DNA from 4 places in the Rossellomorea sp. QJM3NY_18 genome. Region 1 is predicted to be linked to each of the others. Evidence: riboswitches for the same ligand, from Rfam matches in the RefSeq annotation. Region 1 holds a riboswitch; each other region holds the start of a gene.
The links. Region 1 has a riboswitch for cyclic di-GMP ahead of AC0VXY_RS01265 (EAL domain-containing protein). Riboswitches for the same ligand answer to the same signal wherever they lie in the genome.
Positions count from the first base shown of each region.

Region 2: another riboswitch for cyclic di-GMP. It lies ahead of AC0VXY_RS20075 (cell wall-binding repeat-containing protein); the one in region 1 lies ahead of AC0VXY_RS01265 (EAL domain-containing protein).
Region 3: another riboswitch for cyclic di-GMP. It lies ahead of AC0VXY_RS19655 (hypothetical protein); the one in region 1 lies ahead of AC0VXY_RS01265 (EAL domain-containing protein).
Region 4: another riboswitch for cyclic di-GMP. It lies ahead of AC0VXY_RS21025 (anti-repressor SinI family protein); the one in region 1 lies ahead of AC0VXY_RS01265 (EAL domain-containing protein).

Region 1 covers NZ_CM149659.1:225,526-229,142, forward strand. The annotation lists gene AC0VXY_RS01255 (DUF4097 family beta strand repeat-containing protein) at 1-674, opposite strand, end outside; gene AC0VXY_RS01260 (DNA-3-methyladenine glycosylase) at 919-1,503, shown strand; cyclic di-GMP riboswitch class II at 1,609-1,689, shown strand; gene AC0VXY_RS01265 (EAL domain-containing protein) at 1,761-2,471, shown strand; gene AC0VXY_RS01270 (ABC transporter permease subunit) at 2,601-3,617, shown strand, end outside.
Region 2 covers NZ_CM149659.1:3,888,705-3,892,321, reverse strand. The annotation lists gene AC0VXY_RS20085 (PTS transporter subunit EIIC) at 1-358, shown strand, start outside; gene AC0VXY_RS20080 (MupG family TIM beta-alpha barrel fold protein) at 355-1,425, shown strand; cyclic di-GMP riboswitch class I at 1,915-2,000, shown strand; gene AC0VXY_RS20075 (cell wall-binding repeat-containing protein) at 2,227-3,617, shown strand, end outside.
Region 3 covers NZ_CM149659.1:3,793,558-3,797,174, reverse strand. The annotation lists gene ftsX (permease-like cell division protein FtsX) at 1-626, shown strand, start outside; gene AC0VXY_RS19660 (murein hydrolase activator EnvC family protein) at 666-2,024, shown strand; cyclic di-GMP riboswitch class I at 2,206-2,290, shown strand; gene AC0VXY_RS19655 (hypothetical protein) at 2,295-2,654, shown strand; gene AC0VXY_RS19650 (hypothetical protein) at 2,907-3,518, shown strand; gene AC0VXY_RS19645 (redoxin domain-containing protein) at 3,511-3,617, shown strand, end outside.
Region 4 covers NZ_CM149659.1:4,100,674-4,104,290, reverse strand. The annotation lists gene AC0VXY_RS21040 (DNA-directed RNA polymerase subunit beta) at 1-26, shown strand, start outside; gene fabZ (3-hydroxyacyl-ACP dehydratase FabZ) at 336-770, shown strand; gene AC0VXY_RS21030 (hypothetical protein) at 938-1,237, shown strand; cyclic di-GMP riboswitch class I at 1,787-1,937, shown strand; gene AC0VXY_RS21025 (anti-repressor SinI family protein) at 1,971-2,108, shown strand; gene AC0VXY_RS21020 (helix-turn-helix domain-containing protein) at 2,143-2,463, opposite strand; gene AC0VXY_RS21015 (YwpF-like family protein) at 2,561-3,001, opposite strand; gene AC0VXY_RS21010 (single-stranded DNA-binding protein) at 3,270-3,617, shown strand, end outside.

The DNA.
Region 1 (3,617 bases):
CCTGAGCTGACATCGAATGTCATGTCTCCCTTTAAGGAGTCCATGGTGACCGTTAATTCACCTGAGGATAAGTCGCCTACAAGGGGACCTTCAAAGTTCGATAACTCTACATCCCCCGAACTGATTCCCACTTTTCCATCCTCTGTTGTGAGGCCGTTTACGACCAAATCCCCTGAAGATCCATCATGTTCGAACAGTTTTGTCTCGACGTTTTCAAGCTCCATATTCCCCGATCCCATGTCAATCGACAATTCATCAAGTTTCCATTTCTTTGAATCAGATTCTCCAGCCATCACGAAATTGCCGGAGCCGATATCGATTTCCACGCTGTTCCTATACCCTTTCGGAATATAAACCGTTACGTTTGATTTGCGATTGAATCCGATCCATTCATACCATTTATGCTTGACCACAACGTCAATCGTATCTCCATTCCCGGTTAAGGTCATCGTCCCTTTTCCCTCTATATCGACCTGTACTTCATTCTTGTCAGTCGGTATGACTTTTGTGTCGCTGTTTTCCAGGTCCAGGTCGATATGTTTGATTTCATTCGTCACTTCAATCCGATCCCCTGACTGACTTTCTTTTGCAAACAATGATGTATTGTCATTTAGGATGACATAGAGCGTCCCCAATGCAAGCAATGCAATAATGATGGCAAATGCGTTTTTCATTCCAATCCCTCACTTTGGTTTGTTTTTCCAATTGATACATTTATTTTAAAGCAGTGGAGAGACTACCACAATGAGCTATAGGATTATTTTTGAATGGGACCAGAGGCGTAGGGTAATCGGAATCAAGAATACCGAAGCGGGGAATCCATGACCATCACATTAGACATCGATCGTGGATTCTTGATTTAAATAGGCAGTGGTAGGGTACAAATAGATTAGACAATGTAGATAAGGAAGTGAAATCATGAAAGATACACCTATGCCCCCAACCTTTTACGAGCAGCCGACACTGGAGCTTGCCAAATCACTGTTGGGGTGTGTGTTAGTGAAAGAAACGGAGGAAGGAATCGCTTCAGGTTATATTGTGGAAACAGAAGCATACATGGGGCCGATCGACAGGGCCGCCCACAGTTACGGAAACAGGCGTACAAAGCGGACGGAAGTGATGTTCCATGAAGCTGGCCGAATTTATACATACGTCATGCATACTCACTGCCTGGTCAACGTAGTGAGCGGAGAACGGGAAAAGCCTGAAGCGATCCTCATCAGAGCCGTCGAGCCACTCCATGGACAAGAGCTTATGGAAGCGAGACGACCCGGTCATGTGAAGAAGAATTGGACCAATGGGCCGGGAAAGTTGACGAAGGCACTAGGCATTACCATGGAGGATTATGGGGGGAGCTATTTACAACCGCCGCTCATGATTACAGAGGGGTATCAACCTGAAAACATCTCGGCAGGGAAAAGAATAGGGATTGATAACACGGGGGAAGCCAGGGATTATCCATGGCGGTTCTGGATTAGTGGTAATCCATTTGTATCAAGATAGGTCTTTCTTTATGAATTTTCTAATAATTTCTAGAAAATACACCCCATAAGTACTAGTTATGTGGTATATTTTTCTTATAAGACAAATATCTTTATAAGCTGACCATTCGACTGGGGGCTTTGAACCTAAATGATAGATGGGCGCTTACATTTAGGGGAGCCAGTAGCGCAACCGACCACATGCGAACGCGGATAATGCGTTTTTGTGTGGTTTTTTTGTAGGCAAGACCAAAACTAAAGAGAGAGTATAGGGGTCCTATGAACATCTTTACTATTTTCCAAGACGACTTTATCTACCATGATTTTCAACCATTATATGATATGGGTGAACATCGAACCCTCTATGCTTATGAGGGTCTTTTGCGAAATAAGTATAATGAAAATCCCGAAAGTGTATTTCAATCGGCCATGAAGGCCAATATCTTGTACAAACTGGATACTCTGTCCATTTCAAAAGCCCTTGAACATTTTTCGGGAAACGGGATTGAGGACTGTAAGTTATTTCTCAATATTTATATCACCACGATCTTGCACCCGAGCTTTCACACCTATTTTTCCGATCTTATGGATCGCCACCCTGATATTAAAGGACGGCTCGTGCTTGAAATTAATGAATCCAGTGCAGAAGAGCTTTGGCAGAATCCGTTGTTAAAAGAGTCTTTAAAGGAACTGAAGCAATATGGCGTCTGGTATGCGATAGATGATTTCGGGCAGGGGACATCCTCCATTAAGAAATCCATTGAATATGAACCGGAAATCATCAAGCTTGACCGCTATTTCGCCATGAACCTGGCACAGGATGAAAAGAAACAGCGGTTCCTCTCTTTTTTCAGCCAATTCTACGGAAATGATACATTGATTGTCTTAGAGGGAATCGAAACAAAACAGGATATGCAGGTGGCAAGGGAAATCGGGATAACGATTGGACAGGGCTTTTATTTAGGAAAGCCGAGCCGGTTATTGGCTTAGACCGGGAGAGTGACTCTGACTTAGAGGAGTCACTCTTTTTGTTACCGAATTGTCAGACTTGAAATAAAATTGAAAAAATTTAACATTTCTATTAAACTGAGGAAAAAGAGAATAAAGGGGATTCTATTCATGAAATATCTCAAGTTTCCGATCAGGTTCATCTTTTACTATATTCTCGGTCTAATGGGGATTTTAGCCGTGAGTATTGCTCCCGAAGTATTCAGGGAGAGAGGGTTATATAATGTTGTAGGCTACTTGGAGGAGTTTATCAAGTTCATCTTTGTTTTTATGGATGGGGCCAATTGGAGTTATTCCTATAAGGGGATTACCGTCGATTTCCTCGATATGCTTTGGGGACCATACCTGTATTCTCTGCAAATTATCGGGGGAGCCTTGGGCATAGGGCTTGCTATTGCCTTTATTCTTACCGTCTTGACTGTGTTTTTACCGAGACCGATCACGCGGGCTCTTAAGAAAGCACTAAATCTCTTGGAGACGGTGCCTGATTTAATGTTCGCATTCATGCTTCAACTTATGATTGTTTATGTATTTAAATATTTCGGAGTGGAACTGATGAATTTCACGGAGTTCGGGGAGGAGAAGATCTATCTTGCCCCGATAATTACGCTGTCCATCATTCCGATGATCTCCTTCTTCCGTATCCTCATCTTCATTATGGAAGAAGAGTTGCTGAAGCCTCACATCGAATTTGCCCAGAGTAAGGGGATGTCGAGGGGACGGATCCTCTTTTCACATGTTTTGAAAAATATTTCACCAAGTCTTTTCTATCATGGAAAGCTGATCATATGGGGGATGCTGTCCAGTTTATTCATCATTGAAACCATTTTCAATATGAGGGGAATTACTTATTATATCATTCAAGATTTCAGGCCGATGGTAATTGCCATCTCATTGATTATGATCTACACACCTTTTTTCGTCGTGTATCAAGGTGTCTATCTGTGGATCAATCACGAGAGCAGCCAAGATCATACGAAATATAAACGGGATAAAACAAAGTGGACTGAATGGAAGATATGGGGCTTTCTTTCAACCATCCGCAGGCTGTGGTGGCAGCATATGCATAATGGCAAGTTCGCTGCCGGATTCAGTGTAATATTTGGCTTGATTGCCGTCAGTTTCCTA
Region 2 (3,617 bases), 640 kb from region 1:
TGGAGCGGCATTTGCCATCTTCATGAAAACGAAAAAGAAGAAGCTGAAGCGGGCAATCGGCGGGGCGCTTCCTGCCGGGATGCTTGGAATCGGTGAGCCATTGATTTTCGGTGTCACCCTTCCATTAGGAAGACCGTTCCTGACGGCTTGTTTAGGAGCAGGCTTCGGTGGAGCATTCCAGGCGTACTTCGATGTAGCGACGTTCGCCATCGGGGTATCCGGTCTGCCTTTGATCTTCTTAGTCAACGCCGGAGAGATCCTCTACTATACTCTTGGACTATTGATTGCCTATGCGGCAGGATTTGCTTTGACGTACCTGTTTGGGTTCAAGGATGAAATGGCGAGTGAGTTTGAATGATCGGAATTTCCGTCTATCTGTCTGATGAAGATGCTGAGGCGAGGATTCTTCGTGCCTCGGCGTCAGGTGTCAAACTCGCTTTTACCTCCCTTCATATTCCGGAAGAATCAGGCATAAGCACTGAGAGGGTGAGAGGTCTCCTGTCCCTTTTTAAAAGGGAAGGATTCCAGGTGTTTGCCGATGTGTCAAAGAAGACGCCTGCCATGCTTGGGCTTCATCATTTTGAAGAGCTGAAGGAACTGGGCGTCACGTCACTGAGACTGGACGATGGATTCACGACGGATGAAATGCTCGAGTTATCCCGTCATTTTCGGATCGCCATCAATGCCAGTACCGTTGGAGAAAAAGAACTGCAGCGGTGGATCGATTGCGGGCTGGAAACAGGAAACAGGATTGCCTGGCATAATTTCTATCCGAAACCGGAAACAGGGTTGGATGAGGAGTATTTTCTGGAGCAGCAACATTTGTATGATACGCTCAGTATTCCCATCTATGCGTTTATACCGGGGGATGAAAAGAAGCGTGGCCCTCTCCATCTGGGACTTCCCACTTTGGAAGACCACCGAGGTCAAAGTCCTTATGTCAGTGCCGTACAATTGAAACGGTGGGGCGTGTCGGGTGTATTCGTTGGCGACCCGGGCTGTTCTGTGGAACTGCTGGGGAAACTTGTACGCTTTGATCAGGAGGATGTCATCGAGCTCTCGTACAGAGGAAGTGATGGAATCCAAGGGGAGTACCAGCTCAGACCGGATCCGGGCCGGGATGTGTTTCGGTTGTTGGACACAAGGACGGAAAGCGAGATTCCTCCACAACTTACCGAGGAGCGGCCACGGGGTACGATTACACAGGATAATGATCTGTATGGGCGGTATAAGGGTGAAATGCAGATTGTTCGATGTGACTTAGAGAGTAACCCTAAAGTGAATGTTGTGGGTAGAATTTGTACAGAGTACCTGGATGTTATAGAGTTATTTGAGTCAGGTCAAAGGATAGAGATTAAAAGGAACTTCATTTATTGGAGGCCACTGAAAAAGTCCAGCATTTTAGAGATGAAAAATGATGTTTAAAAAACGAGGCTCCAGATTCGCTTCTAAGCGACGATAGACTGGTAGGGAGACATATTTGACCCCCTAAAAAACAGCATTTTTATAAAGTGACTACTTTTTCAGTGGCTTCATTTATTGAAGTTCTTTTTTATTTGAAATAGCGAGAGTACAATCAATCAATTATGGTCATATGCGGCTTCTTCTGTTCGTTATAATAAAAACAATCACCGTCATTGAGAAATTTGTCGATAAGTATTTTCTTTTAAATGATAGATTATTCTGATATTGGTTTTATAATGTAAATATAAGTATATTGATTTATGAAATTTAATTAGTATAAGGGGGGAGTTCCTTGTGCCGAGTTATTACATGAAAGAGATTTGGACACCATTAAAAATATTTGGGATAAAGATTTTTAGATCAGAAGAAAACAGCATCTTTATAAAAGTTTTCCGAAAACCAAGGAAACGTATTTTCTAAACCCGATATTATAAATACTTTTAAAAAAGCGTACGATAAAGGCAAACCCATTGAAAAATGGTGGCGCAGAGCTATAGGGGTTTCCGTCGTTGAGACGATGCCAGCCAGCTACCGTATACGCCGTTTTCCATTCTATCACCACACTGGAATTCTCATATTCCATTTGCATATCTTACCTTCTCCTTCACCATCTCTAGCACTATTTCAAAGCTTGAACCTCACAGCTTTCATTATTTAACCAAAATCATTGATTTGCTTCACTCGTTGGAACCCTCTCACAAAAATTTTCATTTCTGCGTGGCAAAAAGGCCCTACATAATAAATTGAATAGGAGTTGAGGTAATGACGAAAATCTGCACCTGCTTATGTGTGTTTCTACTTATCTTCAGTTTCAGTATCACTCCAATACTTGCTGCTGGTACCTTTGATCGATCATCCATCAAAAAAGAAATTTTCTCTGTTTCAAAAAAACAATCATTCAAGGTACTCGGTGATTCAATCTCTCATGAACTGAAGGAAAAGATGAGAGGTTCTAAGAAAGTAGATGATATGAAATTGATGGGGGATATATATGAGCAGGAACCCAATGATTCCCCTCATCAGGCTGACGCTATACAACTTGACGATATCCTATTTGGAAGCTTTTGGTGGGAAGAAGATTTGGATTTTTATAGCTTAAGTATGGATGAAACTCAAGATACGTATATTTACGGAACCACATTGACGCCACTCAATGACCTTGGATATTTGCTATTCAGTCCGAATGGCGAGCCGATTTATCCGGATGAATTGCTCCAAGAGGGAAGTGAAAAACTACTGATCTATTATTCTTTACCGCCAGGTTCGTATTATCTGGTAGCCACAGATCTAAACATGTTTGGTGAAGACGGAGTATATGGACTCACCGCTTTTACTGGAGAAGAAGCCACAGATAATGTGTATCGGATATACGGGAACGACCGGTACGATACTGCCATTGAAATCTCAAAGGCAGGATGGCCGGACGGTTCAGATACGGTTGTATTAACAAGAGACACCACATTTCCTGACGCCTTGGCAGGTGCCCCCTTTGCTTATCAAGAAGATGCACCGATACTATTAAATCCAAAAGGCAGCTTAAATAATAAGGTGAAAGCACGAATAAAAGAATTAGGGGCAAAGAAAGTGGTCATTTTAGGAGGGGAGGGTGCAATATCCGAGGAAGTTGCCAAGGACCTGAGGAAAAACGGCTTGGATGTACAGCGGATCGGAGGGAAGACAAGATATGAAACGGCAGCTAACATTGCCAAGCAACTGGGTGATTATAAACAAGCAGTCATCGCCTATGGCGGTAACTTCCCGGATGCATTATCCATCGCCCCATATGCTGCATCCAATGGGATTCCGATCCTTTTGAGCCCTAAACAAGAATTAGCGAGTGAAACGAAGGGAGCCCTGAAGTCTGTTACGGATACGATTATTGTGGGTGGGAAAGCAGTCATCTCAGAGCAGGTGGAAAAACAACTTGCTAAAAAGAATCCTTTTCGAATTTCAGGTAAAGACCGTTATGAAACATCGGTCAACATCGCCACTCAGCTTCAAATTCCGAGGGATATCATTACAGTTGCAACAGGAGAAAATTTTGCAGATGCCCTAACAGGATCCGTCCTTGCAGCAAAATACTATGAACCTATTATTCTGGTTCAGAAAAATAAAGTGCCAGCCTCGGTAAGAACATATATTTCAGATAATAG
Region 3 (3,617 bases), 740 kb from region 1:
TGGAATCAGTTGAGTATTCTTCCAAAGAAGAAGAACTTCAGAATCTTGTCAAGGATTTGGGAGACGATTTCAGATTATTTGAACAAGATAACCCATTATATGATGTGTTTATCGTAAAAGCAGACAATCCAAGGGAGACCGGTAAAATCGCTGGTCAAATCAGTAAGTTCGAAGGTGTCAATGAAGCCCTATACGGTGAAGCAAAGATTGAAAAATTATTCAATGTACTGGAAATGAGTCGAAACGTTGGACTTGTATTGATCATCGGTCTGTTGTTTACGGCGATGTTCCTCATTTCAAATACAATCAAAATCACCATTGTCGCTAGAAGAAGGGAAATCGAGATAATGAAACTCGTGGGTGCAACCAACTGGTTTGTACGCTGGCCATTCATATTAGAAGGTTTATGGCTTGGAATTTTAGGTTCTATTATCCCGATCGCTCTTGTAACGTCAGGTTATTACTATGCCTATGGATTTATTAAACCAAAACTACAAAACAATTTTATTCAGATATTAGATTTTACCCCCTTTATCTATCAAGTAAACGGATTGATTCTATTAATGGGTTGCCTGATTGGGGCTTGGGGAAGCTTTATGTCTGTACGTAAGTTCTTAAAAGTGTAAAATTTGATAGGTTGATAGAAGCTGAAAGGAGCATGCCGCTTGAACAAGAAGTATTTTATTTCATTATCTATTGCAGCAGCATTAACAATCGGAAGTCTACCAACGTTAGCAACCACTGCTAGCGCTAACTCCTCCGTGGAGGACTTAAAGAAACAGCAGGACGACATCTCATCTAAAAAAGAGCACATCAACGGCAAGATCGATGAGAAAAAATCAGAAATTGACCAAAACATCAGCAAACAAAAAGATATTCAATCACAGATTGCTGAAATCGGTACGAAATTAAAAGATACAGAAACGAAGATTGCAGAAAAAACAAAAGAAATTGATGATACAACAGCAAAAATCAATAAGCTTAAGGCGGATATTGAAGAGTTAAAGAAAAAGATTGAAGAGCGTAATGAGCTTTTGAAGGAACGCGCTCGCGCCATTCAGGAAAAAGGCGGATCTGCCAAATATATTGATGTACTTCTTGGAGCAAACAGCTTCGGAGACTTTATCAACCGTGTAACAGCAGTGAATACCATTGTAAGTGCAGACAAAAAGATCATGGATGAACAGAAACGTGATCAAGATGAATTAGAGAAAAAGCAGGCGGAAGTAGAAAAAGAACTTTCGGATCTGGAATCTTCCAAAGCGAATCTTGAATCCTTGAAAAAAGAACTTGATAGCCAAAAAGCTAAAAAGGCAGAGCTATTCAAACAGCTGGAAGCTCAGCAGGCATCTTTAAAGGTAGAAAAAACAAACCTTGAACAAGAATCGAGTGAACTTTCTAAAATGGAGCACCAGCTTGAAGGTGAAATCCAAGCTGAACAAGCACGTCTGGCAGAATTAGCCCGCAAGCGTGAAATCGAGCGTAAGCGCCAGGCGGAAGCTGAAGCAGCAAAGCGTGCAGCAGCACAAAAACAAGCGACAACTAGTAGCAGTGGATCTTCTTCTGCTTCTGCAACAGCTGCTCCGGCAGCAGCCCCAAGTGCCCCTGTAAGTTCAGGAGTATGGACAGCGCCTGCATCTGGAACAATTACAACTAACTTTGGTTGGGATACATTAAACGGAGAGCGACGTTTCCACTATGGTACAGACATTGCAGCACGAGGAAGTGTTCCAATCTCTGCAGCGGCAGATGGTTATGTCATTAAGAGCCATTACAGCTCAAGCTACGGTAATGTAGTGTACATCACTCACTCCATCAACGGTCAAATGTTCACAACAGTGTATGCTCACATGTCTTCTTCGCTAGTGAGCACTGGACAAGCTGTTAACAAAGGTGACCAAATCGGATACATGGGTAACACAGGATTTTCTTTCGGACAGCATTTACATTTTGAACTTTACAGAGGTTCTTGGAGTGCATCGCATTCAAATGCTGTAAACCCACGTCAATATATCAACTTTTAAGTTTAAAATCCCCTCTTCTATTTTGAAGGGGGATTTTTTTTGAGCGAGGGTAAAAGAACTCTTTCTTCTAACTACCCTATCTATTACTTGATAAGAAAAAAGGAAATCAACAACTTGTTTGAGAAAGACTGTTTTCATATCCTTATTCTTCTAGTATAATGACAAATATGTTCAAGTGATTTTTCGAAAAAGGCAAACTAATTGAAAAATTAGGACGCAAAACCACGGGTCTTCTATTTTTAAATAATGATCGCCGGGTTACCGAAAACAATGGAAGCAATGAATACTAACTCTAATTTTTTTCTAGTATCATTCAGCCTGCCTTTTTGGTGGGTTTTTTCTCTGGAAATGTTTGTGTTGGTGGGATTTGAATCTGTACGAAGGATGATGATGTTGGAGTTAGCAGATATAAAAAGACAATTAAGAAGTTTCTGCAGAAGGAATCGCACAGCATTAAAGTATACTCATATTGGCGAGTACTCTGCGGAAGAAGTGAGTGAGATGTTTATTGACTGTGTTGGTACCGAAGAGGTCAAAAGAATTCTTCATGACATCGACATTATCAATCAACGAGGTGGAGATACTGTCAAATACTTCATACTCATCCTTGAAGGCTTGAAAGCAGCTTAAGATTTTGATTCCTTCACAGGGTGGAACACCATTTTCACGTCGTATATGAAAGGATCCTTCAGAGAAGGATCCTTTTTTGCGGAAAAACAACACCCTGCTGTCTGTAATCATTACAGTAAGGGATACACTATGAGTAAATCACTTGCCTGAAAGATGAAAATTTAAGATACTAATACATAATAGGGTATATTTCGTACGAATGAACCAGTACAAAATAGTTGGAAGAAACCTCTATGAAAGGTGTAGAAACAAATGGATGAAAGGTGGTACACCATAGGCTCCTTTACTTTCCCATCTACTTGGGGAGCGATCATCGCCTCGTTCATTCTGACATTTCTTTTCCTCTACTTCTGGAATCGAAAGGCAAGCGACTGGTATTCAAATGGTGTTTTTTACTTTTTGGTCATCTGGAAGCTGAGTGTCATTGTCGTTGATTTTCAGAATGTTATTGAACATCCCATTACGATCCTTTATTTCCATGGGGGCAGGTGGGGATATTGGTTAGGATTGCTGACAGTGCTTTTATACATATTTGTTAGAAGGGCAGACACAGTATATCGTCTCGTCATTGCCTGGATGAGTACGGTCGTTTTCTTTGAACTTGTCGTTCACTTGCTGGAATCTGATATTCTTGCAGGGGTCATCCAGTTTTGTCTCAACGGTGCACTGGTCTTATTTTTATCGAAAAAAGAAGATGACCGTGATACGTGGGCTATACAATTAGTGGTGGTCTTCACCCTTCTTCAGCTGCTGCTCCATTCCATATCTGGAGGATTTGTGTTCACCACTGTCACCTGGACGTATCTCATCGTGATGGCTTATCTAATCTTTATCTACGGAAGGTGGAAAACGAACATTGAATAAACGAAATTTTGCTCTGGCAATCGTTGCCCTGCTGATCGGAATCTTCCTGGTTAATTTGTTTCAGGATCAACAGGAAAAAAAGGCAAGAGAAGAGGCTGC
Region 4 (3,617 bases), 430 kb from region 1:
TCATTGATATCGTAGTGAAGAAATAATTTTTGAGGGACGGACCTCGAAATCGTTAGCTTTTACGACAGTGAACCTTGATATAAAAGGGTTTCGTTGCGAATGGAGCTTGTGATTCGAGGTCCGTCCCTTTTTTTACGTAGATATCGTTGCAAATTTGGAGTTGGGAGGGACGGACCTCGAATTTGATGCCTTTTTTGAGGGGAAATGTTGATTTAAAGGGATTTCCTTGGGGGATTAGGGCGGATTTCGAGGTCCGTCCCTCCCATCCTGTTGCTATTACAACCACAGTTTCTGTACAATAAAGTGTACATACATATTGGTAGGAGGAATTATTTATGCTTGATATTAATGAGATTAAAGAGATTATTCCCCATCGTTATCCGTTTTTGCTGGTGGATCGGATTTTAGAGGTGGAGGAAGGCAAGAAAGCGGTCGGGATCAAGAATGTGACGGCGAATGAGGAGTTCTTCAATGGTCACTTTCCTGATTACCCTGTGATGCCGGGCGTGCTGATTGTCGAGGCGCTGGCTCAGGTCGGAGCTGTGGCGATGCTGAAGGTCGAGGATAACCGTGGACGTCTGGCGTTCTTCACGGGCATTGACAAATGCCGTTTCAAGCGTCAGGTAAAGCCTGGTGATCAGCTCCGACTTGAAGTGGAAATGATCCGCTTTAAAGGACCGATCGGTAAAGGAAAAGGTGTTGCAACCGTTGATGGTGAAGTTGCTTGTGAATTAGAGATGATGTTTGCTCTTGGGGATAAGCAAGAGTAATCAGGTATAATGCGGCCGGGTTTGATGTGATTCATTTCACGTCAAATCCGGCTTTTTTTACCTTGAAAAAATGATTCCATATGCAAGTTAATTCATTTTCCGGGAAAGCTAACAAAAGACCAACGTAACGGTCTTACATTAACCAACATAGAAAGGAGTCATACATCATGAGCAAAAAGTTACTATCGATCCTTGGTGGATCTGCACTTGCCGCTTTCCTTCTTGTAGGATGTAACGCCAACCAGGAGCCTCCTCCGGAAGACGAAGCACCAGTGGAAGAAAACGACAACATGGATGAGAATAACGATATGAACGACAACGGGGACATGAATGAAGAGAACTACCCTGAGTCAGAAGACAAGAACAAGCAAGGCGACAAAGATGCAGCGAAGGATAACAACACACCTGAAGAAGACGCTGTAGAAGATGATATTGATATGAAGGATAAGGATAATAAGGACGAGTAATGGGGTAAGACAGAGGCGACTATGAGTTGCCTCTGTTTTTTTATAAAATAAAAAATCCAGACTTTCATTTTTATGGAAATTAGACTATAGTTAATTTATAAAGTTCTTTATAAAGAACAAAACGAATATATTAATAAGAACGAAGTGATCATAACATTAGAGAGGTGGATAAATGTATAAAAAAGTTTGCAATCGATGTACTCGCTCTTCATTCAGTAGCACTGAAACAGGTGATTGGATTTGCCCATCTTGCGGTCATGACTTAACTGAAGCACCATTTTATACGCCCTTCTTAAGGCATAGTGATTTTATCCCACTCCGAAAAAAGTTAGAAGCTTATGAAAAGAATATGAACAAAAAATATCTTTGAATTTCGACAAATATCTTTATGCTTATGAAGAATACAACAATTTATTTAGTAATAAACTTGGATAATGTCGAATAAAGCATTCACTTGTAGGAAAAAAGTGTAAAAATTTTCTTTGAATAGACAAAAAATTTTGAAAAAAGATGGTACTATTGATATAACGAAAAGCGATGAAGAGTGAGGGCAGAAAAAGGCAAACCCATTGAAAAATGGGGACGCAAAGTCACAGGTCTAAAGTATTAATAGTAAATCAATTTCCTGGAAGACTACATATGAAAGACATCAACGTGAATTTGAAACGCATATTAATACGATGGCGGCTGGATTGCCTGGAATACGTTTACTGTATTTTAGGAGGGAAACAATTTGGGGAATAGAGAATTGGACCAAGAATGGGTTGAGCTAGTGAAAGAAGCCTTGGAAGCAGGAATATCTAAGCAACAAATCAGGGAGTATTTACAAAAGCAATCCCAGGAAGTAAAGGCCGGATATAAAATAATGTAATATAAATAAAGTCTTGCGAACTCTTCGCAAGACTTTATTTATTGCCTAATTTCCATTTATTAAATTCAATGAACTCCCGGAACTGTTCCTTGGTGATTCCAGAATCCATTGCTTCTTCTGCAATCTTCATCCATTCGTGATCAATGTTTTGATCCTCGGGTTGATCGTATAATAGAGCATCCATAGGAATTCCTAAAGCCGCTGAAACTTTCTCCAGAAACTGAATGGAAGGGTTTTGTTGAAGGTTACGTTCAATTGAACTCAAATATGACTTAGCTACGCCTGCTTTTTCAGCGAGCTCCGTCATGGACATTCTTTTTTCTTGTCTGTATTTCTTAACTCTCTCTCCAATCATCAGGGACACCTACCTAAAGACTTCATGTTTGAAGTCACAATATTAAATATAATTATATCATAAATAATTCGACAAGAAATTACATATTTTCGTATTATTAAATGCTCGGTTTTGCCGTTGCCGGAATCCTTGGCTTAGACACCATCTTCTCACGGAACTCACGAACAAGTTCATCCCCGGAGTACCCTTTCTGGACCAAGTCATCAAGCAGTATTTCCGCATATTCATTCCGTTGTTTCTTCAATTTTCCTTCAAACATAATGCTGATATGTTTATCCATTTCTTTGATACAACGGATGGATGTCATGAAGGCAGCAGGATCATTGGCTGCATGGGAAATCACGACCTGGATTTCCAAGTCTTCTTTGCTTTGCTGAGCCTTTTGGAAAAATTCGATGTATTCATTCGACATATACGTTTCGACAAGCCATGTTTTCTGACCGTCTTCTTTATTGATGATCAGACCGTCCACAAGCTCGAAGTCATGCAGTTCCTCGTTCTCCACTACTTGAAGGGAAATCACTTTAAAGGTTTTCATGAACGAACATCTCCCATTTAAAGGTTTTATCAAATTATATCACAGGGGGGATTTGTTTCCCTAATACATTTATAAATGAAAAAAATGACGAAAGATGCAATTTTGTGTTTTTGACCATGATTTTAATGAAAAAGAGGAAAATCTCCCTAGGCGAATTTCCGAAATTCAAGCCGTTTTTGCCTCGAATTTCGGAAATTCACGATTTTACAAGATTTGCACATAGAAGTAAGATGATATCACCTTAACAGAAAGGAGGAGATGAACCCAAGTGATCAACCAAGTGACCCTGGTGGGAAGACTGACGAAAGATCCGGAAGCGAGAAAAACAACGGAGGGAAAATCAGTACTTAGCGTGACGATTGCCGTGAACCGGCCTTATAAGAATCAGCAAGGCCAAACTGATGCCGACTTTGTACTCTGTACGATGTGGAACCGTGCAGCGGACAATACGGAGAAGTACTGCAGGAAGGGTTCCGTCGTTGGGGTGACCGGCCGCATCCAAACACGTTACTTTGAAAATGATCAAGGGAAGCGGACGTATATCACCGAAGTCGTCGCTGAAAACGTCCGTTTCCTGGACAGTAAGCACGCATCCCCGGTTACACCTGAACCGAGC